2 regions of the Corallibacter sp. genome follow, and region 2 is predicted to be linked to the other one. Evidence: riboswitches for the same ligand, from Rfam matches in the RefSeq annotation. Region 2 holds a riboswitch; the other holds the start of a gene.
What was found. Region 2 has a riboswitch for cobalamin ahead of ACN5J3_RS10855 (acyl-CoA thioesterase). Riboswitches for the same ligand answer to the same signal wherever they lie in the genome.
Positions count from the first base shown of each region.

Region 1: linked by a shared signal. The riboswitch ahead of ACN5J3_RS08745 (TonB-dependent receptor plug domain-containing protein) and the one ahead of ACN5J3_RS10855 (acyl-CoA thioesterase) in region 2 are both predicted to bind cobalamin.

Region 1 is NZ_JBLXHI010000005.1:59,208-74,790, forward strand. Features, by position in the region: gene ACN5J3_RS08725 (hypothetical protein) at 1-322, opposite strand, end outside; gene ACN5J3_RS08730 (ABC transporter ATP-binding protein) at 475-1,269, opposite strand; gene ACN5J3_RS08735 (FecCD family ABC transporter permease) at 1,382-2,386, opposite strand; gene ACN5J3_RS08740 (ABC transporter substrate-binding protein) at 2,411-3,571, opposite strand; cobalamin riboswitch at 3,624-3,862, shown strand; gene ACN5J3_RS08745 (TonB-dependent receptor plug domain-containing protein) at 3,894-5,726, shown strand; gene ACN5J3_RS08750 (YncE family protein) at 5,730-6,788, shown strand; gene ACN5J3_RS08755 (T9SS type A sorting domain-containing protein) at 7,038-9,800, shown strand; gene ACN5J3_RS08760 (S41 family peptidase) at 9,873-11,303, opposite strand; gene ACN5J3_RS08765 (RNA polymerase sigma factor) at 11,439-11,948, shown strand; gene ACN5J3_RS08770 (hypothetical protein) at 11,935-12,414, shown strand; gene ACN5J3_RS08775 (DUF4252 domain-containing protein) at 12,417-13,016, shown strand; gene ACN5J3_RS08780 (DUF4252 domain-containing protein) at 13,028-13,564, shown strand; gene purB (adenylosuccinate lyase) at 13,830-15,173, opposite strand; gene ACN5J3_RS08790 (adenylosuccinate lyase) at 15,262-15,583, opposite strand, start outside.
Region 2 is NZ_JBLXHI010000007.1:124,880-140,462, forward strand. Features, by position in the region: gene ACN5J3_RS10800 (hypothetical protein) at 1-231, shown strand, start outside; gene ACN5J3_RS10805 (hypothetical protein) at 331-816, shown strand; gene ACN5J3_RS10810 (MarC family protein) at 938-1,552, shown strand; gene ACN5J3_RS10815 (LIC_10190 family membrane protein) at 1,561-3,228, opposite strand; gene ACN5J3_RS10820 (ABC transporter ATP-binding protein) at 3,306-3,968, opposite strand; gene ACN5J3_RS10825 (DUF5916 domain-containing protein) at 4,020-6,467, opposite strand; gene ACN5J3_RS10830 (DNA gyrase/topoisomerase IV subunit A) at 6,638-9,301, opposite strand; gene ACN5J3_RS10835 (DNA topoisomerase IV subunit B) at 9,354-11,207, opposite strand; gene ACN5J3_RS10840 (SRPBCC family protein) at 11,357-11,818, opposite strand; gene ychF (redox-regulated ATPase YchF) at 11,907-13,001, opposite strand; gene ACN5J3_RS10850 (hypothetical protein) at 13,083-13,253, opposite strand; gene ACN5J3_RS10855 (acyl-CoA thioesterase) at 13,279-13,662, opposite strand; cobalamin riboswitch at 13,838-14,022, opposite strand; gene ACN5J3_RS10860 (ligand-binding sensor domain-containing protein) at 14,177-15,253, opposite strand; gene ACN5J3_RS10865 (hypothetical protein) at 15,457-15,540, opposite strand.

The DNA of each region.
Region 1 (15,583 bases), on a different contig from region 2:
GTTTAGCAACATAATTAGTGTTTAATGAGTCTGTTATAGCTGTTTGAATTTGTTCTTTAAACTCTTTTCTGCTTAATGAATCTTTTTCAATTTTTAAGATTGTTCTTTTTTCTAAATTGTGATTGTTAAACTTGTCTGGGATAGGATAATTGATAAATGCATTTTGAATAGTTGCTCCATGTGATTGACTAATGTCAGACATCATAAGAGTGTATAGAGAGCTTCTTCTATAAATCAAATCTTCGGTGTCAGTGTCGTCAGTTTGAGAAAAACAAATAAAGGATGAGCAAATAGCAAATGCTAGTAACATAAATTGTTTCATAAGATAATAATAGTTTTAGTTGGTTTTATTTAAACAATGATTTTCAATCTCTGTGTAAATATTATCCTTGTGGTATAAGGCTAATCTTATGCTAAAAATTTATGTAGGGAATTCCCAAATGTAAAAAAAATATGTAAATATTTATAAATTAATTACTGTTTCACTCTAAAACTGCCAGTTTTCTCATCAAAAGCGATCATGTCTTTTGGAAACAATTCATTAAAAACACCTTTTGAAATTAAGTTACAAGGCGTGTCAGAAATTACTTGTGAATGTGTCATTACAATCATTTTGTCACACAGTTGAATGGCTAAATCAATTTCGTGAGAAGAAAACAAAATGGTTTTGTTGGTGTCTTTTGCCAAGGTTTTTAAAAGCTTTAAAATGTAGGCTTTGTGGTACATGTCTAGATGGGTTGTAGGTTCATCTAGAATAATTAAATGTGTGTCTTGAGCTAATGCTCGTGCAATCATGACTTTTTGTAGTTGGCCATCACTTAACTCAAAGCACTTTTTGTCTTTTAATTGTTGAATATTGGTTTGTAATAACGCTTTTTCAATAATAGAGATATCGTTTTCTGAAAGATTACCAACCCAATTGGTGTAAGGTTGCCTGCCTAAAGCAACAAGTTCAAAAACGGTTAAGTTTTTTGATGCAGGTTGTTCGGTGAGTACCACGCTCAAGCTTTTGGAAAGCTCTAAATGTGAGGAATTTTCAAGTAATTTATCAATAATAAAAACAGAGCCATCAATTGGTGGTTGTACTTTAGTAAGTGTTCGTAACAATGTAGATTTTCCAATGCCATTAGCACCAACCAAACCGACCAATTCACCTTGTTGTAGCGCAATGTTTACATCATCAGCAACAACGGTTTGACGTTTTTTCTGCGTGTAACCTATTGTTAGACTTTCTGTTTTTAGTATAGTATGTGATTCTGTTTTTGGCACAAATATTTTGTTTTGTCATTCTGCGCTACGACGCAGAATCTTTTTTTTTTGGATTCCGCATCAATTACGGAATGATAGTCTTGGTTCTTTTATCTTGATTCTTACTTCTCATTTAAAACAACATTTTACGTTTGCGTACCAATAACCAAATCACTACAGGCGCACCAATTAATGAAGTTATGGCATTAATAGGTAAAGTGTAATCGCTTGTAGGCAATTGCGCAATACTATCACAAATAAGCATGACTATGGCACCAAACAAAAACACAGCAGGTAATAACACTTTGTGGTTGGCTGTTGTAAAAACTTGACGAACCATATGCGGAATTGCTAATCCTATAAAAGCAATTGGTCCAGCAAAAGCCGTAATAGTTCCAGCTAATAAACTTGTTGCAATTATAATGATAAACCGACTTTGATTAATGTTCAACCCAAGGCTTTTAGCGTAATTTTCGCCCAATAAAAGTGTATTTAAAGCTTTGATTGAGATGATACTCATAAATAATCCTAGGAGATAAATGCAGAAGAAAATAAACAACTCGTTCCAAGATAGGTTTCCTAAACTACCAAATCCCCAAAAAATGTATTGCTGTAGTTGTTCGGCAGAACTAAAGTAGGAGAGTACACTGACAACCGCAGAAGTAATGCTACCAAACATTAACCCAATGATTAAAATAGCCATAGTATCTCTCACTTTTAAAGACACAGCCAAAACAGACAGTAACACTAAAAAACTACCTAAACTAGCCGCAATAACTACGCTCCATTTTGAAAGTAAAAGTGTAGCAAGACTGCCACCAAAAATTCCTGCACCAAGAATTATAATAGCGACTCCTAAACTAGCTCCAGAGCTAATACCTAACACAAATGGACCAGCCAATGGGTTTCTAAACAAGGTTTGCATTAATAATCCGGAAATGCCCAATCCAGAACCTACTAAAACCGCTGTAAATGCTTTTGGTAATCTGAAGTTGTGAATAATGTAATGCCAAGAATCGTTGTCTATGGATGTAAATAAACTTTTAAATACGGATGTTACAGGAATAGATACCGAACCTAGGCTGATATTGCCTAAAAAGCATACCAATAACGTTACAATTAGAATTGTAAACAGCATTTTGTATTTAGGTTGATTAGGCAATTATTTCAAAGGTTTAAAAAAATGAGTTTCGTATTCTGGTAATAATTCTGGGTGACACACTTTTATAATGTCTTTTAAAACCAAGTCAGGTCTTGCAGTGCCTTCTTCATAATAGGTAACGCCACCAGTTGCTCCTGTAACATTTACAAATGAATATACTGTTTTGTTTTTAAAAGCATCAAATTCGGTGTAGTGTTCGTTAGCGTTTTTTAAAGCTTCTAATGAATTATAATACGACGGACTTAACCAAATATCTGCCGATTTCCCTTTGGTAAAAACAGCTTCAAAACTTAATGCTAAACTGCCTTCACCAGCAACGTCTTGCCAAAGGTAATTTACGTTAGCGTCTTTTAAAAGTTGTGCTTCAGGACTTGTACCACTAGGTAAATACCAAACATCTTTATGAAGCGCACCACTTAAAACAGTTGGTGTGTTTTTAACCTTTGAAGCCAATGTTTTTGCATTATTATACGCTTTTTCAATACTGTTGAAAATAGAATCAGCTTCAGCAGTTTTGTTGTAAAGAGCTCCAAAAAATTTAATCCATTCGGCTTTTGCAAGTGGTGATTTTTCAACCCAATCGCCATTGTACATGACTGGAATACCAGATTTTTTAATGGTTTCAAAGGTTTTATTATTGCCATCAATACCAAAACCTACAACAACTTCAGGTTGTAACTCTAGCAAAACTTCGGTGTTGATACCTTCATTCTTTCCTAATTCTCTAATGCTTTCAGCATTTATTAAAGCTCTGGTTTTTTCAGATGAAATATAATCGGTTCCAGGAAAACCAACCAAGGTTTCTTCTACACCCAACAATTCTAAAGCAGGAATATGTGTTGTAGATGTCACGACTATTTTTTCAACAGGAGTTGCAATAATACCATCGTATTCATCACTATTTAAAGTAATTGTAGCAAGATTTTCTCTTGGAATTAAAGCATATTTAAACGATTTTTCAGCTTTTGGCCAAGGATTGTTTATGGTTAAAATTTTAAAATTTTCGTTATGTGTTATAGAAAAACCATTGGCATAACTAAATTCTGATTTTACAACGTCTTGTTTAACTTCAGTAGGTAGTTTTTTTTCGTTTTTACAAGCTATAAAACTTATAAGTAAAGCAAGTGTAAGTAGTTTTCTCACGGTGGTTAAATTTTTCATTCAAAAGTAATATTATTTAATCTTATTGATAAAACATTAAACAATAATGTTTAGTTTTGCATCGAATTTTGGTTCGAGATTGTTTTTCGATTTCGATTAAAAGGGAATCTGGTGCGAGTCTTATTTTTCAAGTCCAGAACTGTTCCCGCAACTGTAAGCATATGACCCAGCTAGAATGGGTTACTCTTAAAAAAAGAAGAGTTGCTGTGTACTTCAAACCACTGGTGTAAACTGGGAAGGTAAAACAGCAAAATGTAAGTCAGGAGACCTGCCAATTTTCTTAATTAAACAGTAAAGCTTTCGGGAAAAAGGCTTTTAGGTTATGAGGCAATTTGCATTTTATATTTTAGTTTTAATCAGTAGCTCAATTTGGTCACAAACAAAGCTAGATTCTTTGCAGCAGCTTGAAGAAGTTGTGGTAAAAGCAGATGTGTATTTAAAAACATTTTCTAATACACAAACGGTTAGTGTACTTAAAGATAGTGTTATATCAAGAAGCACATCATCTTTAACTAATTTGCTCAACTACAATTCAGGTGTTTATTTTAAAGAAAATGGTTTAGGAATGGTGTCTTCGCCGTCGTTTCGAGGAACAACAGCACAACAAACGGCAGTAACTTGGAATGGTGTAAATATCAATTCACAGTTTAATGGACAAACAGATTTTAATACGATTAATATTAGAAATTTTGATGATGTAACCGTGCGTAGTGGCGGCGGTAGTGCACTTTATGGAAGTGGAGCTATAGGTGGTTCAATACATCTTAATAATCAGCTTAAATTTAATACAGGCTTTAAAAATACAATCTACTCAAATTATGGTAGTTTTAATTCTTGGGATGTAGGATATAAGTCTCGTTTTTCAACAAATAGGTTTAGTGTAGACATTGCATTAAGTAGAGCACAATCTGATAACGATTATGAGTATGTAGATAGTGAAAAAGAAAACCTAAATGGAGCGTTTTATAACCAAAGTTTATCTGCCATTTTTGCTTATAAATTGAATTCAAAAAACATATTGAAACTATATAGTTACTTATATGATGGCGAACGTCATTTTTCACTAATATTTTCAACAGAAACACCAACCAAATATCAAGATGTAAACTCAAGAACTATGTTAGAGTGGTTAGGAAACTACGGTAGATTTACATCAACTTTAAAAATAGCTTACTTAACAGAAACATATAAGTACTTTCCTAACATAAAAAAAGACTTACATACGTTTGGAGAAGCCAAAACTTTATTAGGTAAGTATAGTTTAGATTATAAATTATTCAATAATGCTTCTCTACAAAGTGTTATTGATGTGACTCACACAACAGGAGAAGGTTCAAGTATTGGAAAAACAAATAGAACCATATCAGGATTTAGTTTGTTATTTAAGCAACAATTAAAAAATTTCCTATATGAAGCTACGTTAAGACAAGAGGTTACAAATAATTACGAAAGTCCGTTGTTGTATAGTTTAGGACTTAAATACAACCTAGGTAAACATTATTCAATATCAATAAATGGTTCTAAAAACTTCAGAATACCTACGTATAATGATTTGTATTGGGAAGGCAGCGGAAACACTGATTTAAAACCAGAAACGTCTTATCAAGTAGAATTAGGTCAAGAGCTGTCGTTTAAAAACATCAGTTTAAAAGCAACAGGTTTTTACAACGATATTACAGATATGATTCGCTGGTTACCATCGGGAAACTTATGGCAACCTATAAACACAGACCATGTAGTAACATACGGGTTGGAATCACAGCTTGATATTAATGTTAGGCTTCAGTCTCATAAACTATCATTGGGAGGTAATTATACCTATACAATATCTAAAAACCAAGATACCGATAAACAACTTATTTATGTTCCTGAACATAAGGCTTCTACGATGTTTAATTATCAATATAAACGTGTTTCACTTTATTATCAAGCGTTATTTGTTGGTGACGTTTTTACATTGTCAGATAATAATCCTAAATATATCATTGACGCATACACGGTTTCTAATGTTGGATTTGAGTATGCTTTTAGAAAAGAACAGCAGTATGTTTTAGGAGTTCAAGCCAAAAATATTTTTAACGAAGACTACCAAAGCGTAGCCAATAGGTTTATGCCAGGTATTCATTATAATTTTTATTTAAACTTTAATTTTTAGACTATGAAAAACCTATTAAAATTTTTAACTTTTAGCTTGTTACTAGCTTTATTAACAACGTCTTGTAGCAGTGATGATGATTTAGTTATCCCACCTGTATCATTGGGCGATTATGCAAATGGAATAATTGTAAGTGCAGAAGGAGGTCCTGCTTCAATATCATATATTTCTAATGATTTTTCTGTTATCGAAAACAATGTTTATGAAAATGTTAACGGTGAAGCGCCTGGAGTTTATTTACAGTCTATAGGTTTTAACAATAATGAGGCATACATTGTTTCAGATAATGTTAATGTTATTAATGTTGTTAATCGTTACACGTTTGAAAACGAAGGTGTTATTACAACGGGTTTACAAACTCCAAGATATATAGATTTTGTAAACGGTAAAGGCTATGTGAGTAATTGGGGAGATGGTAGTGATAATAGTGATGATTTTATTGCTGTGATAGATTTAGCAACAAATACAGTTGAAACAACCATTCCAATAGGAGAAGGACCAGAGCGTGTTTTGGTGCATGACGGAAATGTTTATGTATCTCACAAAGGTGGTTGGGGAAATAATAATATAGTTTCTGTTATAGATGTTTCTACCAATGCCGTTACAACAATTACTGTAGGTGATGTGCCTGATGAGTTGTTCATTAATAGTGAAGGAGAACTTGTTGTGTTAAGTGAAGGAAAAGCTGCATGGACTGGAGATGAAACTCAAGCATCAATAACTAAAATTGATTTAGCAACAAATACAGTTTCAGAAACCTTAACTTTTGCTAGCGGTTCACACCCAAGTCAAATGGTTTTTGATAATGGGAATATTTATTACATATTAAACAATGAAGTTTTTGAAATGTCAGAAACAACAACTACGTTGCCAACAGCCGCAATAATAGACCTAGGAAGCGCAAATGCGTATGGTTTAGCTGTGAATAATGGTAATGTATATGTAACAGATGCCAAAGACTTTGCATCAGCAGGAGATTTATTGATTTACGATTTAAGTACTGAAGATTTAATAAATACTTTTGAAGTAGGTGTTAATGCTTCAAAAGTTTATTTTAACTAATCATACTTCTTATTGATTTATATATTACAAAAACCACTCTAAATCCAGAGTGGTTTTTTTGCGCTATATTTTAAGTAAGTGTTAAATTTTAAGAAATATTTTAAAGCATGTGTTATTTTTCAACGATTTTATTTGTTGTTCAACGATTACTATGTTTGTTTTATAACAAAAAATTAAGAATTATAATATATTGATGGCTTCAATTAGCTAATTGAAAAAAATACTATTATCAATTTAAACTATTAATCAATGAAAAAAATTACTTTATTACTTGTAATGTTTATTGCTATTACAATGACTGGTTTTGCCCAGTTAGTGGTAGACGATACATGTTCAACTTCTTTTGAAGATATTAGTGCTACTGGGACAGATTTAAGTCTATCAGATGATGGAGAAGCAAATATTACAATCCCTTTTACTTTTAAATTAGATGGCGTGTCATCATCTGACTTAAGAGTAGGTAATAATGGGGGAGTATTGTTTAATGCTACTTCGGGAGATGTAGGTGTGGGTTCAACACCAACGTTACCAGGTTTTTATCCTCTTTCAGATGATATTGATTCTGATTACGGAGGAGTATTTTGGGAAGTTTTAGGAACAGCACCTAATAGAAGACTTGTAGTGTTGTGGAATGACAGACCTCATTATAGTAACTCTGAATCAGGAGCTACTTTTGAATTAATTCTTTACGAGACAACCAATGTAGTTACATTTTTATATCAAGATTTGGATTTTGGTTCAGGAAACATTAATAACGATGGTGTTTCAGCTGGAGTTAGAGTAGTTGGTGCTAATGCAATATATAATTATTCAACTGATACATCTTTAGCAGGTATATCTTGTATTAATTTTACTCCTCCACCTTGTACTTCAGCAGTAATAGATAGTGAAACTATAGTGCCAAATTGTGGCAGTTCAGAATATAGTATTGATTTAGTGGTTTCAGATGCAGGAGATGCAGGTACTGTAATAAATGATGGTACTACAGATTTTCCAGTTGTAGCAGGAACTGTAACAGTAGGTCCTTATGCCGTAGGAACATCGGTAACATTAAATGTAGTTCACACGGATAGTGCATGTGACTACTCTTTAGGAGATTTTGAATATACAGAGTGTCCAACATTAGTAAATTGCGGTACTCCAGTTAATACAACATATTGCTATACAGCAAGTGATAACACAGAGTTTACTTACCAAAGTTCAGATGGTTCTTCATTATATGTTGAGTTTAACGCAGGTGAGGTAGAAAACACCTGGGATGAGTTAATAGTTTTAGATTCTGATGGAACTACAGAACTTTATAATGGTTATGGAGCTTCAGGAGATTTAACAGGTTTAACTTTCACATCTTCAGGAGATACTATTACAGTAAAAATACAAGCAGATGGTTCTGGTCAATGCGATACAAGTGGTTACACATCATGGGATTTTGATGTAACGTGTCTTAACTGTGCACCAGCAGTTGCTTCAGCTGTTACAGTTGAAGATTGTGTGAATTCAGAGTTTTCTATTAATGTAACGGTAAGTGATTTAGGTGATGCGACAACCATAACAGATGGTACAACACCACAAGCTGTAGAAGCAACAATGACTTTTGGCCCATATGCTTTTGGGACAGAAGTTACATTAGATGTCGTGCATACAGATGTTGTTTGTGATTTTGAATTAGGCACTTACAATGTAGGTGGTTGCCCTCCAATTAATGATATTCCAAATGGAGCTATTACATTAACACTTGATGAAGGGACTGATTGTGGAGCTAATGCTATTACAGGCGTATCAAATGCGTTTACTACAGATTCTGGTGAAGCTGCTCCAGCATGTGGTAGTTATGGTACAGCTTCAGATAGAGGTGATTTATGGTACGCTTTTGTAGCTCAAAACGCAACGGTTACTTTAAATACTGATAACTATAGTGTAGTAACTTCTGTAGCAGGAGCTTATTATTCTGGTACTGTTGGTGCATTAGTAGAAGAAGGATGTACAGAGTTTGCTTCAGGTTGGCCTTGGGAATTATCTGGTTTAACAGTAGGAGAGACATATTACTTAAGAGTTTGGGATTACGGTAATGATCAAACAGGTACTTTTGATTTATGCGGATATTATTTAAGTTGCACGCAAGCAGAAGCAACGGCATCAGTTACTGATGACTGTGGGGCTTATACATTTACTATAGATGTTGATGTGACAAGTGCTGGTGATATAGTATCTGTAAATGATGGTACTACATCTCATGCTGTAGTAGCAGGCGTTAATACATTGCCTGTAACTTATAATTTTGGTGATACAATCACATTAACTGCTGAACATTCAGATTCAACTTGTGATTTTGAAATAGGATCTTATAGTAGTTCTTGCCCACCGCCACCACCAGCTTGTGGAGATAATTTCTATGATTCAGGAGCAATTAGTTCAGATTACTCTGATGATGAGAATATTACGACAACAATCTGTCCTGATGTACCAGGAGATGCTGTTAATGTTACGTTTACATTTTTTAGTACAGAAAATAGTGGTAGTTCAGGTTGTTATGATGGCTTAACTATTTATAATGGTGCTGATACGTCTGCTCCTACAATAAACCCTACTACAGGTACTATTTGGTGTTGGGATAGAGATGATACTACGCCTTCAGGTACTGGTGACTTACAAGGTATGACTATATCATCTACAGATGCATCTGGTTGTTTAACGTTTGTTTTCACTTCTGACAGTGGTGTTACTAGAGAAGGTTGGGAAGCAACTGTAGGTTGTTCTCCATTAAGCCTTGATGATTTTGGTCTAACAGGGTTTACTTATTTCCCAAATCCAGTAAATAACACACTATCTTTAAGAGGTGTTAAAGAGATACAAAATGTGGCTGTTTATAACATGTTAGGTCAGGAAGTATTACGTACTGCTCCTAATGCTATTGATCATGATTTAGATATGTCTGGATTGCAAACTGGTGCTTACTTTGTAAAAGTATCTATTGGTAATTCAACTAAAACTGTTCGAATAATTAAGAACTAGTATTAGAATTATATATTAAATTAAAAGCCGCTCAAGTATGAGCGGCTTTTTTTATTAGTATTAAAAATGTTTTTATTTATTTATATGCATGTCTTTAGAAAAAGGAGTAAGGTCGTTGCTGTCTCCTACAAAATTAAGAGGTTCTATATTTGATGCATTGTTAGTAGATCTGCTAGAGTCTTCAATGTGTTGTAATGCTGTGGCTAATAGTGGTTCGTTAATATCTCCTAATACGCCAAGGTTATTGTAATTTTCGGCTTGTAAAATATCTGGGGTTAAACCTTGACTATAGTCTGTAACACCTAATGAGTTTAAAGATTTTAATACCAAAGGTTGCATTGCGTAGCTATGCGTTTGTTTTGCGTTTTGTTTTCTAAAATCAGGAGCGTCATAAAGCGTAATTGATGCTTGAAATTTGCCAGTTGTTGTTGTGCCAATTTGAACCACATCCAAGTAAGGTCTTAAACAATTTATGACAAGCTCACTTGCAGAAGCTGAACCTCTTGTAGTTAAAACATAAACCCTGTTTAAGTTTAAAATGTTTAAAGGGATACCATCATCATTGTTTGTAAACCTATTGATTAATGATTCAGGCTCTAATAAAGCTTGTATATCGCTATTCCATTCTTCTGTACTAAATATTTCACCAGTATTATTAGCAATCATGCTTGATAGTAGAATTGCAGAGTTTACAGAACCTCCAGGATTATATCTAAAGTCTAAAACTAGTTCTTGTACATTGTTTGCTAAAAAATTACCAAATACACTATTAAGTTGTGTGTCATAAGGCGCTGTAAACCCATTATACATTAGGTATCCTACATTTTTTCCTGCGACTTCAAAAATATCTGTTTTAAAAATAGGGTTTTCAGTATAAGGAGCCTTTGTAAGTGCTATAGATTGATTTGTTGGTAATACAGTGTCATCATTTGTTTCAGGTGTATTATTGTCATTGTAGGTAGCCAAATTTATGGAGTAACTATTTGCTGATAGCAACAAACTCCAGTTGTTTACAGTTAATTGAGAACCATTTATAGCATTAAAAATATCTCCACGTTGTATGCCATTTGCTTCAGCGCTAGTTCCGGGTAATACATATCTTACATAGCCATAAACATTGGTGTCAGTATCATTAAACCTAAACAAACCAAACTCCATACCATTATTAAGTGTTGTGCCGTTTAACTGTTGTTCTAGTGTATTGTAATTACTGGTAATCCAACTAAATCTATCTATGCTTTGTGGTTGATAAATTAAACTTTCAAACAGGTTTTCTGGAGAATAAAAACCATTCAAATACAGGTTGTATTCAACATCAGAATTAAACCTATTGTTTGCTAGATCAGGCACTTCATCTTTATATAAGTAGTAAGCGTTTAAGCCACGCCAAACAAAATCATTTAACTCTATTGAAGAAGCAGGATTGTCATCCATATCTTCAAAACAGCTAGTAAACGTTAATAATAGAGTTGAAGTAAGTACTAATAATTTAATTGTTTTCATAGTGATAATTAATTCATTTTCAGAATAAAAATAGTTACTTTATCTTATAATAAAAATTTTGTGTAACAAAATATATAGTTATTCGTCGTAATAGTAAATAGCCTTAAAAGGGCTTTTATAAACCAAACCAAAAGTATGAATCAGGCAGAATTTTTAAATATTGTGATGCCTTTTAAAGATAAAGTTTTCCGTTTAGCAAAACGCTTATTAGTATCTAGAGAAGAAGCTGAAGATGCTACTCAAGAGATTTTACTAAAGCTTTGGAATAACAAAACAAAAATAGAAAGTTATAAAAATGTAGAAGCTTTTTCTATGACCATGACCAAAAATTTTTGTTTAGATAAATTAAAATCAAAACAGGCTCAAAACCTAAAAATTGTTCATAATAACTATACAGATTCTAATGTATCGTTACAAAAGCAAGTTGAGTTAAACGATAGTGTTAATTGGGTTGCAAAAATAATTGAAGACTTGCCAGAACAACAAAAAATGGTTATTCAGTTACGAGATATTGAGCAGTATGATTATGATGAAATAGGAAAAATGCTTGATATGAACCAGACAGCGGTAAGAGTCGCATTATCAAGAGCAAGAAAAGCAATAAGAGAAAAATTAACTAATACACATAATTATGGTATTAAATAATATAGAAAAATTACTAGAAAAATACGAAAATGGTGAAACCACCTTAAAAGAAGAGCAGCAGTTAAAAAACTATTTTTCGCAAGAGACTGTAGCGCCACATTTAGAGATGTACAAGCCTATGTTTGCTTATTTTTTAGTAAATGAAAAAGAGCAGTTTACCAAAGACGTACCATTAAAAAAGTCATTAAAATTTAATTATAAATGGATTTCTGTCGCAGCTGTAGTTGTTCTTTTATTTGGGTTTTATTTTAACTCATCATTATTTCAAGATGATGATTTAGGAACTTATGATGACCCAATGTTAGCCTATAACGAAGTGGTGAAATCTTTAGAGTTAATTTCATCAAACTTTAATAAAGGCGCAAACAAAATCAATTATTTAGAAGAAGTTCAAAAAGGTGTGTCTAATGTTGAATACCTTAATGAAATGAACAAAAAAGCTAGTTTAATTTTTAAAACAGAGTAACTATGAAAACTTTAATAAATTTAAAACCAAATACAATGAAAAAGAATGTATTATTATTTTTAATGGCAATAGTATTATTTCCATTAAGCTCACAAGCACAGGATATTTTTTCTAAATACAGTGAAAACCCTGAAGTAACCTACGTATCTATTAAGCCAAAAATGTTCCAGATGTTAGCAAAAATGGATATCAATACCGATGATCCAGAGACACAAGAATATATAAAAATGGTAAATAGTATTACAAGTTTTAAGGTAGTATCTACAGGAAATAAAGCAATCTCTGAAGACGTTTCTAATTGGGTAAAAGGTAAAAAAAGCTCTTTAGAAGAACTTATGGAAGTTAAAGACGATGGAGTTAATATGACTTTTTATGTAAAGGAAGGACGCGATTCTGATCATGTAAGTGAATTGTTAATGTTTGTTGATGGTCTTGGTGCATTAACTAAAGACGCTGACATTAATGTTAACGGAAAAAAGCGTGAGTTTGAAACGGTTGTAGTATCTTTAACAGGAGATATAGATTTAAATCAAATCTCAAAGCTTACACAAAAAATGAATATTCCAGGAGGAGAGCACCTAGAAGATAAAAAGAAAAAATAAACACACAACACATGAGTACATTCATGAAATATATTGCTTGTATACTAATTATGGCTGTATTATTTAGCTGTAATAGTAAAGAAACACTACAAACATACTTTGTAGATCATCAAGAAACACCAAACTTTACAACGGTAGATATACCAACAACTTTTGTGAATTTTGATGACGTAAACTTAACACCAGAACAAGAAGAAGCATACAAATCTGTAGAACGTTTAAACTTTTTAGGATATAAAATCTCTGAAAACAATTTAGATACTTATAACCAAGAAAAACAAAAGGTAAAAAATATTCTAAATGATGAAAAGTATGTCGAATTGATGGAGTTTAGTTTAAACGGAGGAAGTGTTTCTATCAAGTCTTTAGGCGAAGAAAATGTTGATGAGTTTGTCGTTTTTGGTAGCTCTACACAGCAAGGTTTTGGAGTTGTAAGAGTTTTGGGTAATGATATGAGCCCAGAAAAAATGATGGCACTATTTCAAGCTATTCAATCAGCGAATATTGATGACGAGCAATTAAAAAGTGTGTTAGATTTTTTTAAATAATTAAAAGTCTATAAATAACTATAAAAAAACGCTTACTAATCAGTAAGCGTTTTTTTATTTATTACAAGTTATTTTTGTCTTTACGTTTTTTTGAGTGATTTAAAATAACCTCTCTAACGACATTAAAAATTATAATAAGGAATAACGTAAGTAAAGCAATCAGAATTGCATAGTTATCTAATAAGCCTGTAATCCCTGTTATTATAAAGCCTAATATAACAATGGCACATAATATTAAAGATTGCTTATCTGTAAACATAACGTATTAAATTCCTGTGTAATTTTCTGGTGTAATGGCTTTTAATTCATTTTTAATATCATCAGAAACCTCTAATGTATCAATAAAATTTGAAATAGACGTCTGTGTAATACGCTCATTTGTTCTAGTTAAACCTTTTAAAGCTTCATAAGGATTTGGGTAAGCTTCTCTACGGAGTATTGTTTGTATCGCTTCTGCTACAACAGCCCAGTTATTTTCCAAATCATCAGCAAATTTTTGTTGATTTAAAAGTAGCTTGTTTAATCCTTTTAATGTGCTTTTAAAACCTATGATTGTATGAGCAAAAGGAACGCCTACATTACGTAAAACAGTACTGTCTGTTAAATCACGTTGTAAACGAGAAATAGGAAGCTTTGCAGCAAGGTGTTCAAATATAGCGTTAGCAATACCTAAATTTCCTTCAGAGTTTTCAAAATCTATAGGGTTTACTTTGTGTGGCATAGCGCTACTACCAACTTCACCAGCTTTTATTTTTTGTTTGAAATAATCCATTGAAACATACGTCCAAATATCTCGATCTAAATCTATGATGATGGTATTTATGCGTTTTAAAGCATCAAATAAAGCCGCCATGTGGTCGTAATGCTCAATTTGAGTTGTCGGAAACGAGTGCTGTAAACCTAGTTTTTCTTGTACAAACTTGGTTCCAAAAGTTTTCCAATCTATAGCGGGATAAGCCACTTTGTGAGCATTGTAATTTCCTGTTGCACCACCAAATTTTGCTGCGCTTGGTATATCATTTAGTAAGTTAAATTGCTCTTCAAGACGAACAACAAATACCTCTATTTCTTTTCCTAATCTTGTAGGAGATGCTGGTTGTCCGTGAGTTCTTGCCAGCATTGATACGTCTTTCCATTCTATAGCTAAACTTTTTAACTCATTAAGTACTTTAAAATATTCAGGAACATAAACATCATTCATAGCTTCCTTAATACTTAAAGGAATGGCAGTATTGTTAATGTCTTGTGAGGTTAATCCAAAATGAATAAACTCCTTATATTTTGAAATATCTAAAGCATCAAATTGCTCTTTTATAAAGTATTCAACAGCTTTAACATCATGGTTTGTAACACTTTCAATAGTCTTTATTTTAAGAGCATCTTCTGATGAGAAATCTCTGTAAATAGCTCTTAAGTTATCAAATAAGTTGGTGTTAAAATCAGCCAGTTGTGGTAACGGAATTTCACAAAGGGCAATAAAATATTCAATTTCAACTTGAACACGATATTTTATTAAGGCTTCTTCAGAGAAGAAAGGCGCTAGTGATTCTACTTTATTTCGGTATCTACCATCAATTGGAGATATAGCGTTTAGTGGTGATAATGACATGTTTGTGTTGTTTTTTAAGAAGTGGCAAAGATACTCTTTTTCACTGTAAGAGAGAAAAAATGGTAGTTGAAGTTTTGGTTATAAGTTGCTAGTGCTTTTTTATTTTGTGTAAAATTTGTTTTGCTCGTGCTTTAAAGCCCGAACTTTGCATTTGAAAATCACGTTCTAGTATTAAAACCAATTCTGGATGAATCCAATCATAATCTTGCCCAAGTAAATACAATGAATTCATTGAGTAGGCTTTTGGAGCAATTTTCTCATCATTAATCATATAATCAAAACAAACCTCAATAATACGTTCTTTATGTGTTGGTGTTAATGCTTGTTGAATGTCGTTTTCCGTTTTAGAATAGTAAGCTTTAGTAATATATTCACAAACCTTGGCAACAGGACGTACTGCAGGATCAAGA
Region 2 (15,583 bases):
GTATCAAATGTAAATTATACTCATACGGTTCAAGGAGAGTTTTCTGTAGACACGCCCGAACCTTTATCGCTATTCAATACTGATAACTTTATAGCTATTCATTGTGTTGTAAATAATCAATATGATGACTTACAAGATATTAAGTATAAGCAATATGCCAATAGCGGTAAGAGTTTTTTTATACATCAAAGAAAAGCGACTCTAATCTTTCCGTTTCATTATCACTGGTAAACATTTTAATTTTTTTAGTTATACAAACCAAAATGGTTTGTGTGTAAGCTTTTATGGTAAAAGCTTTATTTACAATTAAATAATATTAAAAAACTTAAGATGAATACAGGAAGTGCCACAATAGGGGCTATAATTACTATTATATGTGTTTTACCATTTTTATTTATGTATATGAGTAAAACAAAAAAGAAAAAAACAGCATTACAAACTTTACAGCAGTTAGCTAGTAAGCATGATTGTAAAATATCGCAATATGATTTTTTAGACCACATGGTTATAGGGATTGATACGGATAAAAAGTGTTTGTTTTTTACAAAAAAGGAAAATAATGAAAACACAAATCAGTTTATAGATTTACAAACAGTATCAATGTGTTATCCTAATAAAGCATTACGAACTATTATAGTTTCAGATAAGAAAAAAAATAGTGTTATAGAACGTGTTGAATTATGTTTTGAATCTAAAACAAATAGCGTTTTACCAACAACTTTTGAGCTTTATAATGAAAAAGATGATGTGCAATTACGTACAGAAATTTTATTAAGTGATAAATGGGCTAATCTTATTAATGCGCAATTAGCTTAAAACATATAAATGTTTGAGATTTTTTGACTTATTTAAAAGTTAAATACAAATAACGGTTTAGACATTTGTTTAAACCGTTATTTTATGTATTTTGTTTTTTAAGTTTACAAGCATGTATTATATGAATGATATACTCACAACGTTACTTTTTCTAATTGCAGTTATAGATCCTTTAGGTTCTGTTCCAGTTTATTTAGAAGCAACAAAGCAATTCGATATAAAACATAGAAGACGTGTAGCTATAAGAGCTTCTGGTATTGCTTTTATTATACTTTTGTCTTTCATTATAATAGGTCAAATTATTTTAGAGGGAATGAATGTTTCTCTTGATGCTTTTCAAATTTCTGGTGGAGTAATTCTATTTTTATTTGCGCTAACTATGATTTTTGGTGAAGGCAAACCTACAACTGAAAAAGACCTCATAAAAGATTATAAACACGTAACTATTTTTCCTGTTGCTATTCCTTCTATTGCTTCACCTGGAGCTATTATGGCTGTTGTGTTAATGACAGATAATCATATATATAGTATACAACAACAAGCTTTTACAACACTTATGGTGTTTGTAGTTATATTAATTACTTGTTTCTTATTGCTTATGGCAAACAAAGTAAAAGAACGTGTCGGAGAATACGGTATTACAGTAATAAGTAAAGTAATGGGACTTATTTTGGCAGCTTATGCCGTGCAAAGTATTTTAAGTGGTTTAAAAGACTTTTTTGTGGTTCTAAAATAAATGCGTCTTTATTGTTTTGTTGATTTTAAAATATAACCATCTTTCAGATTTGAACTTTTCTGTTCAGGTAAAACATTATAATACGTTTTAAAATAATCTAACTGTTGCTCATTTAATGCGGGAATAGGTGTGTTGCCAGTTCCCCAAAAAAAGTCGATACCAACAGGAATATTTAGTGTAGCGTTATTTGTTGTTATAGTTTTATATTCTAAAGGATACTTGCTATTACTATAAGGTTCTATAATGTTTTTTAAGTGAAATGAGGAAGTTTTGGTTTTTCCAGGTAAAGAAGGAATAAAAATAAAGCCAAAGCATAGTAAAATAGAGCATATTAGCATAAATTTTATTACAAATTTCTTCCAAAATACTCTAGACAATACTAATAAAACCAATACAATAAAAAATGGTAAGTAAAAACGAAACTGTGGCGATGTATAAAAAAGTAAAACCAATTGTATTATAGTAACTCCATATATAATTCTAAAGGTTTTATGCTTTAAAAAGAAAGCAAAGACCAACAATAAAACTACCATGCACTTATTTATGTAACCATCAATCCCAGTATAATTTATCCAGTATTTTAATAGCTCAACAATCGAGCTCGTTTCGTATACTGTTGTTGAAATACCATATCCATAAGCATTACCATAAGAAGAAAAATAGCTTGATATGTTTTTAGGAAGGCTCCAAGAAGTTTTAAAAGTATCAAAATCAAAAAGTGGATATAATGCATTTCCTGTAATAATAATGTTTTTTGTAATCATTAATAGCAATACAGTTGTGTAAATACTTCCTATGATAATAGAATGTTTTTTATTGGCTTTATGATGCTTTATAAAAAGAACAAAAGGAAAAATAAGACAAACAATAGCAGTAACTTTTATAAAAATTAAAAAAGCAGTAAGAATAACGACCGATAGTAACTCATCTTTAGAACATGCTTTATAATTGGTAATAAACTTAAAAACGACTATTGCTAACAAAATAATTACTGCAAGGTCAGGAGATGGACTGCTTATAAAAGGAAATAAAAAGCAGTTAAAAACAGGAAGTAACCCTAAATATAGTAATGTTTTGTTACGATTATGACTTTTTATAAATTTTTGTAATGCTACTATAGCGAAAACATTACCTAAAAGGAGGCATAACCCGCTTATGTCATTAAAATTGGGATAAATAAAACTAAAGCTAAAAGCACTTTGAAGAATATGCCATCCAGAAGTTTGACCTAAAAACAAATGCAGGTTTGTTAAACCTTTTACAAAGCCAAATTCATTAAGCCATAAAATGGTTTGTATATAATATGATTCATTATCTGGTAAAGTAGGAGCAGAAGCACATTGAGCTAAAATAAGTATAGAAACACCTATTAATATTAGTTTAAAGAAACTATCTAGTTTTACGATGTCTTCTTTAAATCGTAAAAAATGGCTCAAGCATTCTTTTCTATTTAGGTAAAAAAGAAAAGCTGTTGATAAAGAAAGAACTATACAAAAAATAGCATTTAAGCCAGAAAAAATAGCCCAAATACTAGCAAATATTGTAATACTAAAAAAACCGTGAAATATTGTTGTTAGGTCATCCGTTTTTGTAATTCCTAAATACTTGTTAAGGCTAATGCCAGCAATAGATGCCAAGATTATAATGTAAATCCAAGACAGTAATATTAAAAGCATTATTCAGGATATAAGTATTGTTCTTTACTAATTTAATAAATTAGATTTTAGTAAACTTTAGATAGGAAGGTATTTACTTAAACCACCATTTTTCCATCTACCATAGTAAGTTTTCTATCAGCCATGTCAGCAAGTTCTTCGTTATGAGTTACAATCACAAAAGTTTGTCCAAACTCATCACGTAGTTTAAAAAACAAGTTATGTAAATTCTCTGCAGATTCACTATCTAAATTTCCAGAAGGTTCATCAGCAAAAATCAATTCAGGGTTATTTACTAAAGCTCTCGCAACAGCAACACGTTGTTGTTCACCTCCCGATAATTCGTTGGGTTTGTGATTATACCTATGACTTAATCCTAAAAAATCTAATAACTCTTTAGCGCGTTTTTCAGCTTCAGATTTTGAAGTTTTTTTAATAAAAGCAGGTATGCAAACATTTTCAAGAGCAGTAAACTCTGGTAGTAGCTGATGAAACTGAAAAATAAAACCAATATGCTCGTTTCTAAATTTAGCTAAAGCCTTATCATTAAGTTGGCTTATGTTGGTGTCATTTATAGAAAGTTCACTATCACTATTTGTTGAAATTCTATCTAATGTGCCTAATATTTGTAATAAGGTGGTTTTACCAGCTCCAGAGGCACCAACTATAGATACAATTTCTCCTTTGCGTATCTCTAGATTCACACCTTTTAAAACGTGTAAATCACCATAATATTTATGAATGTTATTTGCTTTTATCATACATCAAAAATGAAGCAACAATTTACAGTTTTAAGATGTTCTGTACAATGATTAGCTATTATTCTTGCTAAATATATTTTTAACATTATTATAGTCAATAAAATAAACAACTTTTAAAGAAAATGTATGTTTAATGTTTTGGTTGAATAAATCCTCCAAGCTATTAAAGTAATCTTTACTAGATTCAGAAGAATTGTTAAACAATTGATTTCTATAAAGCGCTGTTAACTGACTTCCTGGTGCAAATTGCCAAGAGTACCCAAAATCTAAATTCCATGTGTTAAAGTTTACATCAGGATTTGAAGTATCAGTTTTTGTGTAGCCAGACTCTTGGGTTAATCTACCATTGTTTTGTAGTTCATACAGGTCATTTTCATAGGTAACAGTACTCCAATAGTTTCTAAATGTTAGTGTTAAGCCATGATAAGAGTTGAAATTATAGCTTCCGGACAGACTATTTTCTATAGTAGTTTGGTCTCTTTGTCCATACAAGATAACATCATCAGGAACAGCGCCACCATAACTATTGTGAATATAACCACGCTCTTTTTCTTCTAAATCATAATCAAAGCTATAAACAACAAGAAATTTCTCATTAAATTTAATTCGCGGACTTAAACCATACCAGTAACTTGTGTAGTCTCTACCTGGTTCAAATAGTGTTTCGTAACCTATATTAGCATCTATAGCAAAGGTGTAATTATAATTTGATGAAATCCATGCAGATGTACTTAACCAGTCTTCAGATATAAAATACCTACCGTCAACTCTAGGACCAAAAAAATCTAGTTGTTTTCCAGGCTGAAGATTAATGTTGGCACCAAATCCGTGAAGTTTTTTTGTTGTAGCATTAAATTCAACGCCTACATTTTTTCCTGCATAAACATTGGGTTTGTATCTCATATTATAATTTCCGTAAATACCAACATACATGTTGTTAAACAATTTTGTTGGTTCAAAAATTCTATAAGAAGCATCAGCAGAAAAGTTACTGTAATTATTCTGAAAAATTATTCCCATATCATTGATATCATAATTTTCATCAGCAAAGCTATGTCCTACAGAGTAGCGGTAATTTCCACCTATTTTTCCTATATAAAATTGAGAACTATAACCAGTAAGTGTTCCTGTATCTATATTTAAGGAACTCATTTTTCCGGAAGCTTCTAAACCATACGTGTTACTTTTGTTATTCAGGTTTAAAAGTAATCCGGTAACATTAGCATCTCTAAAATGGCCATTTCTGGTTACGTTAGTATTAATAAGGCTTACAGAGGAGTTTTTATTGAATTGCTGATCTACAACAAGAATATTGTAATTAGATAATGGCTCAACAACTTCTTTTCTAACAAGCCCAGTTAAAGTATCTCTAACTGTAGCTGAAGTTTTCTCGGTAATTGCATTAAAAATACCAATACCTAATCCTTTTTTAGTTCGGCCAGAAATTTTAATAGCATTAAGCATGCTTACTGTTTCAGGAAATTCATCAACCACTTCATTGTCATTTCTAGAAACACTTCCGGTAGGAGCGCTACCTATACGTCTAGAATAAAAGAGATTTCCTTTTGTAAATAAATCAACTCCTTCTGTAAAAAATTGTCGCTGCTCTGCAAATTGTTGCTCAAAAGGACCTAGATTTAATTGAACATCATCAAAACCAGCTTGACTAAAATCTGGTATTAATGTCGCATCTAGGGTGAAGTTTTCACTGATACCATATTTTATATCTAAACCTATATTATAACTGTCTTCTGTAACATCATCTTGTGTCTCAACAATAGCCGATGCAAAAGGGTAAAAGCTTAATCTAGTGGGCGGTTCTATATTTTTTAAACCACGAAGTTCTCCGTGATAAAGCCCAATATTACCTTTTGTAGGATCTAAAGGATTCCAGGTATATTGAGAGCGTTTTGATCTAAAATGGCGGTGAAACTGTAAGCCCCAAGTCTGAACGTCTTGGTTAGAAAATCGTAGCGTAGAATAGGGGATTTTTGCTTCAATAATCCAGCCGTCTTCAACAATTTTTACCGCACTAACCCAAACAGCATTCCAGCCAAAATCTTCTCCTATACTAGGCGATGCAATAGCATCAGCTTGATTTCCTGACGGGAATAAAAAGAATTCTGTATCGTTTTGTGCATCATTATTAGGATTGATAATAATGCCAAAAAAATCTTGTTGCCCAAAATTATCACGACTATTAAATTGTTTCATTATTTCTTCGGGCTTATCATATAAATATGCCGAGAAATATATAGCTTCATTATCATAAGTAGCTTTTACAATAGTTTTTTGGTAGTCGTTTTCTGCTGTACCAACTTCTGGTTTAAATTGTGTAAAATCTTTGGCTTCATTGGCATTTTGCCATACAGCATCATCTAGAACACCATCTATTTTAGGTGGTGTGTTTGTACGTGAGATTTGTAACACTTTTTTGTCTTGAGCAGTAAGTTGGGTTACACACAAGAGTACTAGTGCTAATGATAAAATACGGAACATGTATTAGTTTAGTTTTTTTGATTGATACTATAAAGACACTGAAATTATAGAAGTGTTACAGTAAACCATTACAAAACTAATAGGGGTTCTTGCTTTAGAGTCTTAAGTAAACGTTAAAAAAAGAAATAAACACTAACAACATGCTTGTTGTTAGTGTTTTATGTTTTGTTTTAAAAGAGTTTTGTTTGACCTTCTCCATCATTTGAAGATTGCGTAGAGTCTTCATCTTTAGAGTTGCTTTCGGTTTCGTTTTTTGCGCCATTTACATCATCATTATCAACAGTTGTTTCGTCAATAACCTCAATATCTTGAGCAGGCGTGTCTTCTGGTGCTTCGTAAGGTAGTGAATCCAGTAAGTTTATTTGGTTAATCTTATCTTTTGTCAATTGATTACCTAAAGCAGAAATTCCTTTTATGGCAATAAACTCTTCTAGGTTTACTTCCATATTATCTTTACGGTCTTTACCACGTTCTTTAGTAAACTCAACTTCGGCCATTGGTCTCCAGTCTGTAGATACTATTTCTAGTTGCGAATCAGGATGATCAGATATAAAACTTTCTTCTTTGCCTTCATTTTCAATAAGAAAACGCTTTACGTAGTATAGCTCTTTTTCGCCATTGTAATATATGGCTGAAATAGGTTTTTTAGGAATCCACTTTTCCATAACAATCATATCATCATCAAAATGAGTTGTTAACTCTGGAATAATGGTTTTTATAATTCCGGATTGTTTTATAATAAGAATTCTGTCTTCTCCTCTAAACTCTCCAACTAGCTCGCCACGACCATCAACATTAAGTCTCTGAACGGTGTCGTCAAACCATATTTTACGAGGTTTTAACGTAGAAACACCTTTCTCTTTAAGTTCTATTTTTTTAACAGCATACTTGGTTACTAGGTTTCCTTTTGATGCACGTCCTTTTATTAGGATATCGGCAAAATCAATATCCCATTTTAGTTTTTTTATGCTTCCCACTTGACGTAGAAGTACGCTTACAACTTCAGCCTCACCATTTGGATTTGCAGAGAAGTACCAAAGCATAGAGTTTTTATTACCATTGGTAAGGTCGTATTCTTTATCACGAGTTATAGAGGTAACAGCAAAACGTTTTACATACGTAGGACCGCTTTTTCCGTCGCGATAAATCATGTTGTAAATAGTACGCTTATCTTTTTTCTTGAATACAGCAACATGAATAATGTCTTTACCTATAAAGGTTTTGGTATCAACTTTAGTCACCATCATTTTACCTTCTTTGGTAAACACTATGATGTCGTCTATATCGCTACAATCACAAATGTATTCATCACGGCGTAATGACGTTCCTATAAAGCCTTCGGCACGATTTACATAGAGTTTGGTGTTTCTTATTACAACCTTTGTAACATCAACATCGTCAAAAATGCGTATTTCAGTTTTACGCTCTTTGCCTTCGCCATAATCTTTTTTAAGGCGCTCAAAATATGCTATAGCATATTCTATAAGGTTTGCTAAATGATGTTTTATTTCTGCAATTTGATCTTCTAATGCATCAATTTTTTGTTGCGCCTTGTCTATATCAAATTTTGATATACGCTTAATTCGTATTTCTGTTAATCTTACAATATCGTCTTCAGTAACAGGACGTTTTAAATGAGTTATGTGAGGTTGTAAACCTTTGTCAATAGCTTTTATAACGCCTTCCCAAGTTTCTTCTTCTTCAATATCGCGATAAATTCTATTTTCAATAAATATACGTTCTAGAGAGGCAAAATGCCATTGCTCTTCAAACTCTCCAAGTTTTATTTCTAATTCACTTTTTAATAACTGAACAGTATTGTCAGTAGAGCGGCGTAGCATTTCTGATACACCTATAAAAAGAGGTTTGTTGTCTTCAATAACACAGCCTAATGGTGATATTGATATTTCACAGTTTGTAAAAGCATAAAGTGCATCTATGGTTTTGTCTGGAGAGATACCAGACGGTAGATGTACTAATATTTCAACATCGGCCGCGGTATTATCTTCTATCTTTTTAATTTTTATTTTGCCTTTATCATTGGCTTTTAAGATAGAATCTATTAATGATGATGTGTTTGTGCTGTATGGTATTTCTGTGATAACAAGAGTGTTCTTGTCTAGTTGCGATATTTTTGCACGTACACGTACTTTTCCGCCTCGTAAACCATCTTTATAATCTGTAAAATCAGCAATTCCAGCAGTAGGAAAATCTGGGTAAATTGTAAAACGTTTTCCTTTTAAGTGTTTTACAGAGGCATCAATAAGTTCTATAAAGTTGTGAGGTAATATTTTTGTTGATAAACCTACAGCAATTCCTTCGCCACCTTGTGCTAATAGCAACGGAAACATAACAGGAAGATTGATAGGCTCTTTACGGCGCCCATCATATGATGCTTGCCATTCTGTTATCTTTGGGTTGTAAACAACGTCTAAAGCAAATTTTGACAAACGTGCTTCTATATAACGTGATGCAGCAGCGCTATCTCCTGTTAGGATGTTTCCCCAGTTTCCTTGGGTATCAATTAGCAAATCTTTTTGGCCTATTTGTACCATAGCATCTGCAATACTTGCATCTCCGTGCGGATGATATTGCATGGTATGACCAACAATATTAGCTACTTTGTTGTAACGCCCATCGTCTAGGTCTTTCATTGAGTGCATAATGCGTCGCTGTACAGGCTTAAAACCATCTTCTATAGCAGGTACTGCACGTTCTAGAATTACATATGAGGCGTAATCTAAAAACCAATCCTTATACATTCCTGTAACCTTGGTTATGGTTTCATGATTTTCCTCATTTTCATTCATCAAATCATTGTTTTCTTCACTCATTGATTTAGGCTATTTGTTTTTGTTTCTATTTAAATTCCGCTTTGTAGGTTTGTTATTCTTCAACAATATCCATTTCAACTTTTAGGTTGTCTATGATAAATTCTTGCCTTGTTGGTGTGTTTTTTCCCATGTAGAATGATAACAATTCTTCTATAGACATATCTTTATCTAGCATAACAGGGTCTAAACGAATGTCTTCTCCTATGAAGTGAACAAATTCATCAGGAGAAATCTCACCAAGACCTTTAAATCGGGTTATCTCCGGTTTCGGTTTTAATTCTTCAATAGCATTTCGTCGTTCTTCTTCAGAGTAGCAGTATATAGTTTTCTTTTTATTACGTACTCTAAATAGTGGTGTTTGTAAAATATACAAATGACCTTCTTTTATTACTTCAGGAAAAAACTGTAAAAAGAAAGTAATAAGTAAAAGCCTAATGTGCATACCATCTACATCGGCATCGGTTGCTATTACAATGTTGTTATATCGTAAATCTTCTAGTGATTCTTCTATGTTTAAAGCGGCTTGTAGTAAATTGAACTCTTCGTTTTCGTAAACAATTTTTTTACTTAAGCCATAGCAGTTTAAAGGTTTTCCTTTTAAGCTAAAAACAGCTTGTGTATTTACATCTCTAGACTTTGTAATACTACCAGATGCAGAATCTCCCTCGGTTATAAATAGGGTTGTTTCAAGGTTGCGCTCATTTTTTGTGTCACCAAAATGAATACGACAATCGCGTAACTTTTTATTGTGAAGACTTGCTTTTTTTGCACGGTCTTTAGCTAATTTTCTTATGCCTGATAACTCTTTTCTTTCACGCTCTGCTTGTAGTATTTTACGTTGAATACTTTCAGCTGCATTAGGGTTTTTATGTAAGTAGTTATCAAGATAGGTTTTTATAAAGTCGTTTACATAAGTTCTTACCGTAGGTAAATCACCACCCATATCTGTAGAGCCTAACTTTGTTTTGGTTTGACTTTCAAAAACAGGTTCCATAACTTTTATAGAAATGGCTGATACTACAGATTTTCTTATATCTGAAGCATCATAGTTTTTACCGTAAAACTCACGTAGTGTTTTTACCAAGGCTTCTCTAAAAGCAGCTAAATGTGTTCCTCCTTGAGTTGTGTTTTGTCCGTTTACAAACGAGTGGTATTGCTCGCTGTATTGGGTTTTACTATGTGTTAAGGCAACTTCTATATCATCGCCTTTTAAGTGAATAATAGGGTAGGCAAGATCTGAATCGTTTATGTTTTCTGCTAGTAAATCTTTTAATCCGTTTTCGCTGTAATATTTTTCTCCGTTAAAAACAATGGTTAAACCTGGGTTTAGGTATACATAGTTTTTAAGCATTTTTTCTACATACTCATTGCGGTATTTGTAGTTTTTAAAAATAGTTTCGTCAGGAACAAAAGATACTTTAGTTCCTTTTCTACGTGATGTTTCGTCTAGCTGTTCTTGGTTGGTAAGATTCCCTTTTTCAAATTCAGCTGAAGCAGATTTTCCATCTCTGGTAGATTCAACTCTAAAATAGTTTGATAAGGCATTAACGGCTTTGGTACCAACACCATTTAGTCCAACCGATTTTTTAAAGGCGCGCGAATCATACTTACCACCAGTATTCATTTTTGATACCACATCAACCACTTTGCCTAATGGAATACCACGACCATAATCACGCACAATAACTTTATTACCCTGAATAGAGATTTCAATGGTTTTTCCAGCGCCCATAACATACTCGTCTATAGAGTTGTCTAAAACTTCTTTTAGCAGTATGTATATACCGTCGTCTGGAGAAGAACCATCACCAAGTTTCCCAATATACATTCCTGGACGCATACGGATATGTTCTTTCCAATCGAGTGAGCGTATATTATCTTCGGTGTAATTAGATTGTTCAGACATAAAATGGTGTGATTTGTTGGATATGTTGCTAATATACTATATCGGTTTAAAAAATGAAACCCCATTTATGTAAAGTAATTAACAATAAAATGCCTTATGTTGTTGAGAACATTAGGCTGTAATATAGCTGTTTGCTGGTAATGGTGAAATTAATTTTCAGAACAGTTTTCTATAGCCATTTTCAAAAATAAAATCCTGTCTATCAGAAGCTTTTTTACATAATTTTTTAAAAAAAGCTTGTTTAAAACCTTGCCTAAAAAACCAAAAGGTAATTCAAAGTCTAAAACATTTACTAATACTGTTTTTTCTTTTAAGGTTGAAAAATGAAATTCGTTTTTAAAACGCTTAAATACACCCATTTCCATTTCTTCAGTAAACAGAATTGGCTTTTCAAATTCAGAAATCTTTAGGGTAAGATGTTGTACAATGCCAAAGTGCTTTTCTTCCCAGCTTACCCATTCATTTAATTCTAAAAGTCCAGAAGTTTCTCCAGAAACGGCCTTTAAAGAAGCTCTTTTTAGTGACTGCTCGTGTATGGAGATGTCTCTTGCTAAATCAAAGCATAGCTTTTGATCTGCGTTTATATGAGTTTCTATTTTTATTAAGGGCATATATGTGTTAAGCTAATGAAAGAAACCTGACACTTTCATTATGTTCATGAGCTTTATTTATAAAAAAATATGTTCTGATAAAAAAAAATTATACATTGAATAAAAAGTGCATAACATCACCGTCTTTTACAATGTAGTTTTTTCCTTCAACACGCATTTTTCCAGCTTCTTTTACTTTGGCTTCGCTGCCATAGGTTACATAATCGTCATAACCTATAACTTCAGCACGAATAAAGCCTTTTTCAAAATCGGTATGAATAACGCCTGCTGCTTGTGGCGCAGTAGCACCAATACCTACAGTCCAAGCACGCACTTCTTTTACACCAGCAGTAAAGTAAGTTTGTTGGTTTAATAATTTATAAGCAGAACGTATAAGTTTTGATGAGCCTGGTTCGTCTAGTCCTATGTCAGATAAAAACATTTGGCGTTCTTCGTAATCGTCTAACTCGTTTATATCAGCTTCGGTACCTACAGCTAGCACTAAAACTTCAGCATTTTCGTCTTTTACAGCCTCACGTACTTGTTCTACATAACTATTTCCAGATACGGCAGCACTTTCGTCTACATTACAAACATACATTACAGGCTTGTCTGTTATAAATTGAGATGGTTTTACAAAATCATCATAATCATCTTCGCTAAACTCTAATGCTCTTACTGATGTTCCTGCTTCTAATCCTGCTTTTATCTGTAATAATATAGCTTCTTCTTTTTGTGCATCTTTATTTCCAGTTTTTGCCGCACGTTTTACTTTATCCAACTTTTTCTCAACAGTTTCAAGGTCTTTAAGTTGAAGTTCCATATCTATGGTTTCCTTGTCGCGTAACGGATTTATATTGCCATCTACATGTACAATATTATCGTTGTCAAAGCATCTTAAAACATGTAAAATAGCATCGGTTTCACGAATATTAGCCAAAAATTGGTTTCCTAATCCTTCACCTTTACTAGCACCTTTTACAAGTCCAGCAATATCTACAATCTCTACAGTAGCAGGAATAACACGTTCAGGATTTACAAGGCTTTCTAATTTTTGAAGTCTTGGGTCTGGTACGTTTACGACACCTATATTAGGCTCTATGGTACAAAACGGAAAGTTTGCACTTTGCGCCTTGGCATTAGATAGACAATTAAATAAGGTTGATTTTCCTACGTTTGGTAATCCTACAATTCCTGCTTTCATGTAAATTATTTTAAGGTTGCAAATATAATTATAGTTCCCTTTTGTGGAAACAAAAATGTGTAAATAATAATACCATGAGTATTAAGTGTTAACTAGAGTAGTAGGTGTAGAGTTTGTAGTTTCTTGTTTCGTGTTATTTTTTAGAGTAAATATGGCTGTTTTTTTAAAGTAATACACTCTAAAAAGCGCATAGTTCCAGGTTAAAAGCCAAGCGTAGCGACCTATTAATAGCTTTTTTTTAATAGAATGCATGAACACATTATTATACTGTCTTCTTTTATTCAATTTTAATAGGTTTCTTGTCTTCGTTAATTGCTACAAATGTAAATTCACCTGAAACAGCTTTTTCTCTAAAGTTTGTATACATTTCCTCAACAAAAATATCTACTCTTACTTTTAAACTTGTGTTTCCAACGTGAGTAACATATCCGTAAAGCTCAACAATCGTGCCTGCTGGAATTGGTTTTTTAAAATCAATTTTATCACTACTAACAGTAACCATTTGTTGTCTGCTAAACCTTGTTGCTGTTATAAACGCGGTTTCATCCATAAGTTGCATTGCTGTACCACCAAAAAGCGTATCATAATGGTTTGTGGTATTTGGGAAAACGGCTTTAAATATTCTTGTTTCTGATTTTTTTATTTTTTCTTCAGTTGTCATTTTTTAACTTTTAAACATTATTAAATTATTTAAAAGTTCGTTTGCTAAACTTTGTAATGCAAACAAGAAAGAATTTACGAAAGGGCATGCATACATTTTCAGAAGAGGGCATAATTATCCCATGGTTTTATATGTAAAATGTATCTAACCTGACTTATACTTCAATCCACGAAAGCATTGTCAATTCGGAATAGGCAGGTCTCCTGACTTGTAACGGTTTTTATCGCTCTTCCCGCTTTTGGCAGTGAGCATAATTTGATAAAACCTATGTATGTTACTTACAGTTGCGGGACAGTTCTGGATTTTCACCAAATTCCCTATTAATTTACCTTAAGTAAAACCTTTTCCGGTTGATAAAGTATTTTAAAAGAACTTTTCGGTTGTAAATTTACGAGTTTTTGTTTTCTCTGATGCTATACAACAGCCTCAAATAATCATTAGTTACCAGATTAATAAAGTAGGCGAGAGCAGAGTCATTACTTATAACTATTGTTGGCGGTAGTTATTTTAGTTTTTAAAACTTTTTGTTAAATGACTTTCCGTTAAATATATAAACTTGACCATCTGCCATACCAAAAAGTAAATTATTATCATTGTCTTTATAAATAGTCCAAATCATTGGTTTCAATAATTTATCATTGATAGTATAATTTGTCAAAGTTTTACCGTTATATTTCCATGCTCCTGAATCTCTATCTCCAAACCAAATATTCTCTTCTGAATCTTCTTCAATGGTAAAAACGGATTGTAATCCTGTGTTTTTAGCAAATTGTCCAGTTCTGGTATTTTCGTTAAACTCATTTTTTGGAATTAATTTTCCTTGTTCCTCCGAAAAATGTATTGTTGAATCTCCACTTTTAAGGATTACACCAATTCCATTGTTTCCTATCCAAATGCGCCCTTTTGAATCGGCTAATATGCTTCGTATATGGATTTGCTCATGATCTTCGAGATTTAATTTTTCATGTCCAAAAAAATCTACTACTTTACCATCATAGCTATATAATGCTGAATAAGTTGCAATCCAAACGCGTTCTTCTTTATCTGTTGATATACCTGTTACACCAAATGAATTATTGGGGTCAATATGTTTGGGCTTTGGAAAGATTAGGTAATTCATATTCATTCCGTCAAAACGATTTATTCCATCTTCTTCTCCTGCATAAAACCATAAGTTACCTGTAGTAGCATTCCAGTCTGATTTTAGAGCATTAAACTCGGTTGAATAGCTCATTAGTTTATTTCCATTATAGCTATTGACACCTCTAGCTGTTGCAATCCAAATTATTCCGTTTTTATCTTCTTGAATTGAACGAATTTGATTGTCTATTAAACCGTCATTAGTTGTAAGGTATTTAAATGTTTTTCCATCAAAATAGCATACTCCTTCATTATGACTTCCAAGCCAATAAATGCCTTTACTATCTTGAAAAATTGCACGTACGCCTGAAGTAAATTTTAAGGTGTCGGTTTGCAAGGTGTTTACCAATTCTGGCTTAATTACTTCAGTTTTGAGTGGTTTGTTATCTATGCAAGAAAAGTTTAATGTCAATATGAGTATTAGGTAAATTAATTCTTTTTTTCTGTTCATTTTGGTTTTTAATAAATGACACACAGGGGTTTGCATATGGTTTGTTACGTGTTTAAGCACTAAAGTTACCAATTAAAAACCGAATAGACACGAGCACGAAGTGCGAACTGTACGTTAGTAAATATTTCGCAGGAATATTCGTAAGTAGGTGAGAACAAGCAATTACTTATAGTCATTGTTACTTGCAGTATTTTTTGTTGCTTTTAACTTGCCTTTTCGTAATAGTCACATAAATCGGAAACGATACATTCTTCGCAATTTGGCTTTCTCGATTTGCAGATGTTCATTCCGTGCTGTATGAGCCATTCGTGAGCGTGCTTTTTGTATTTT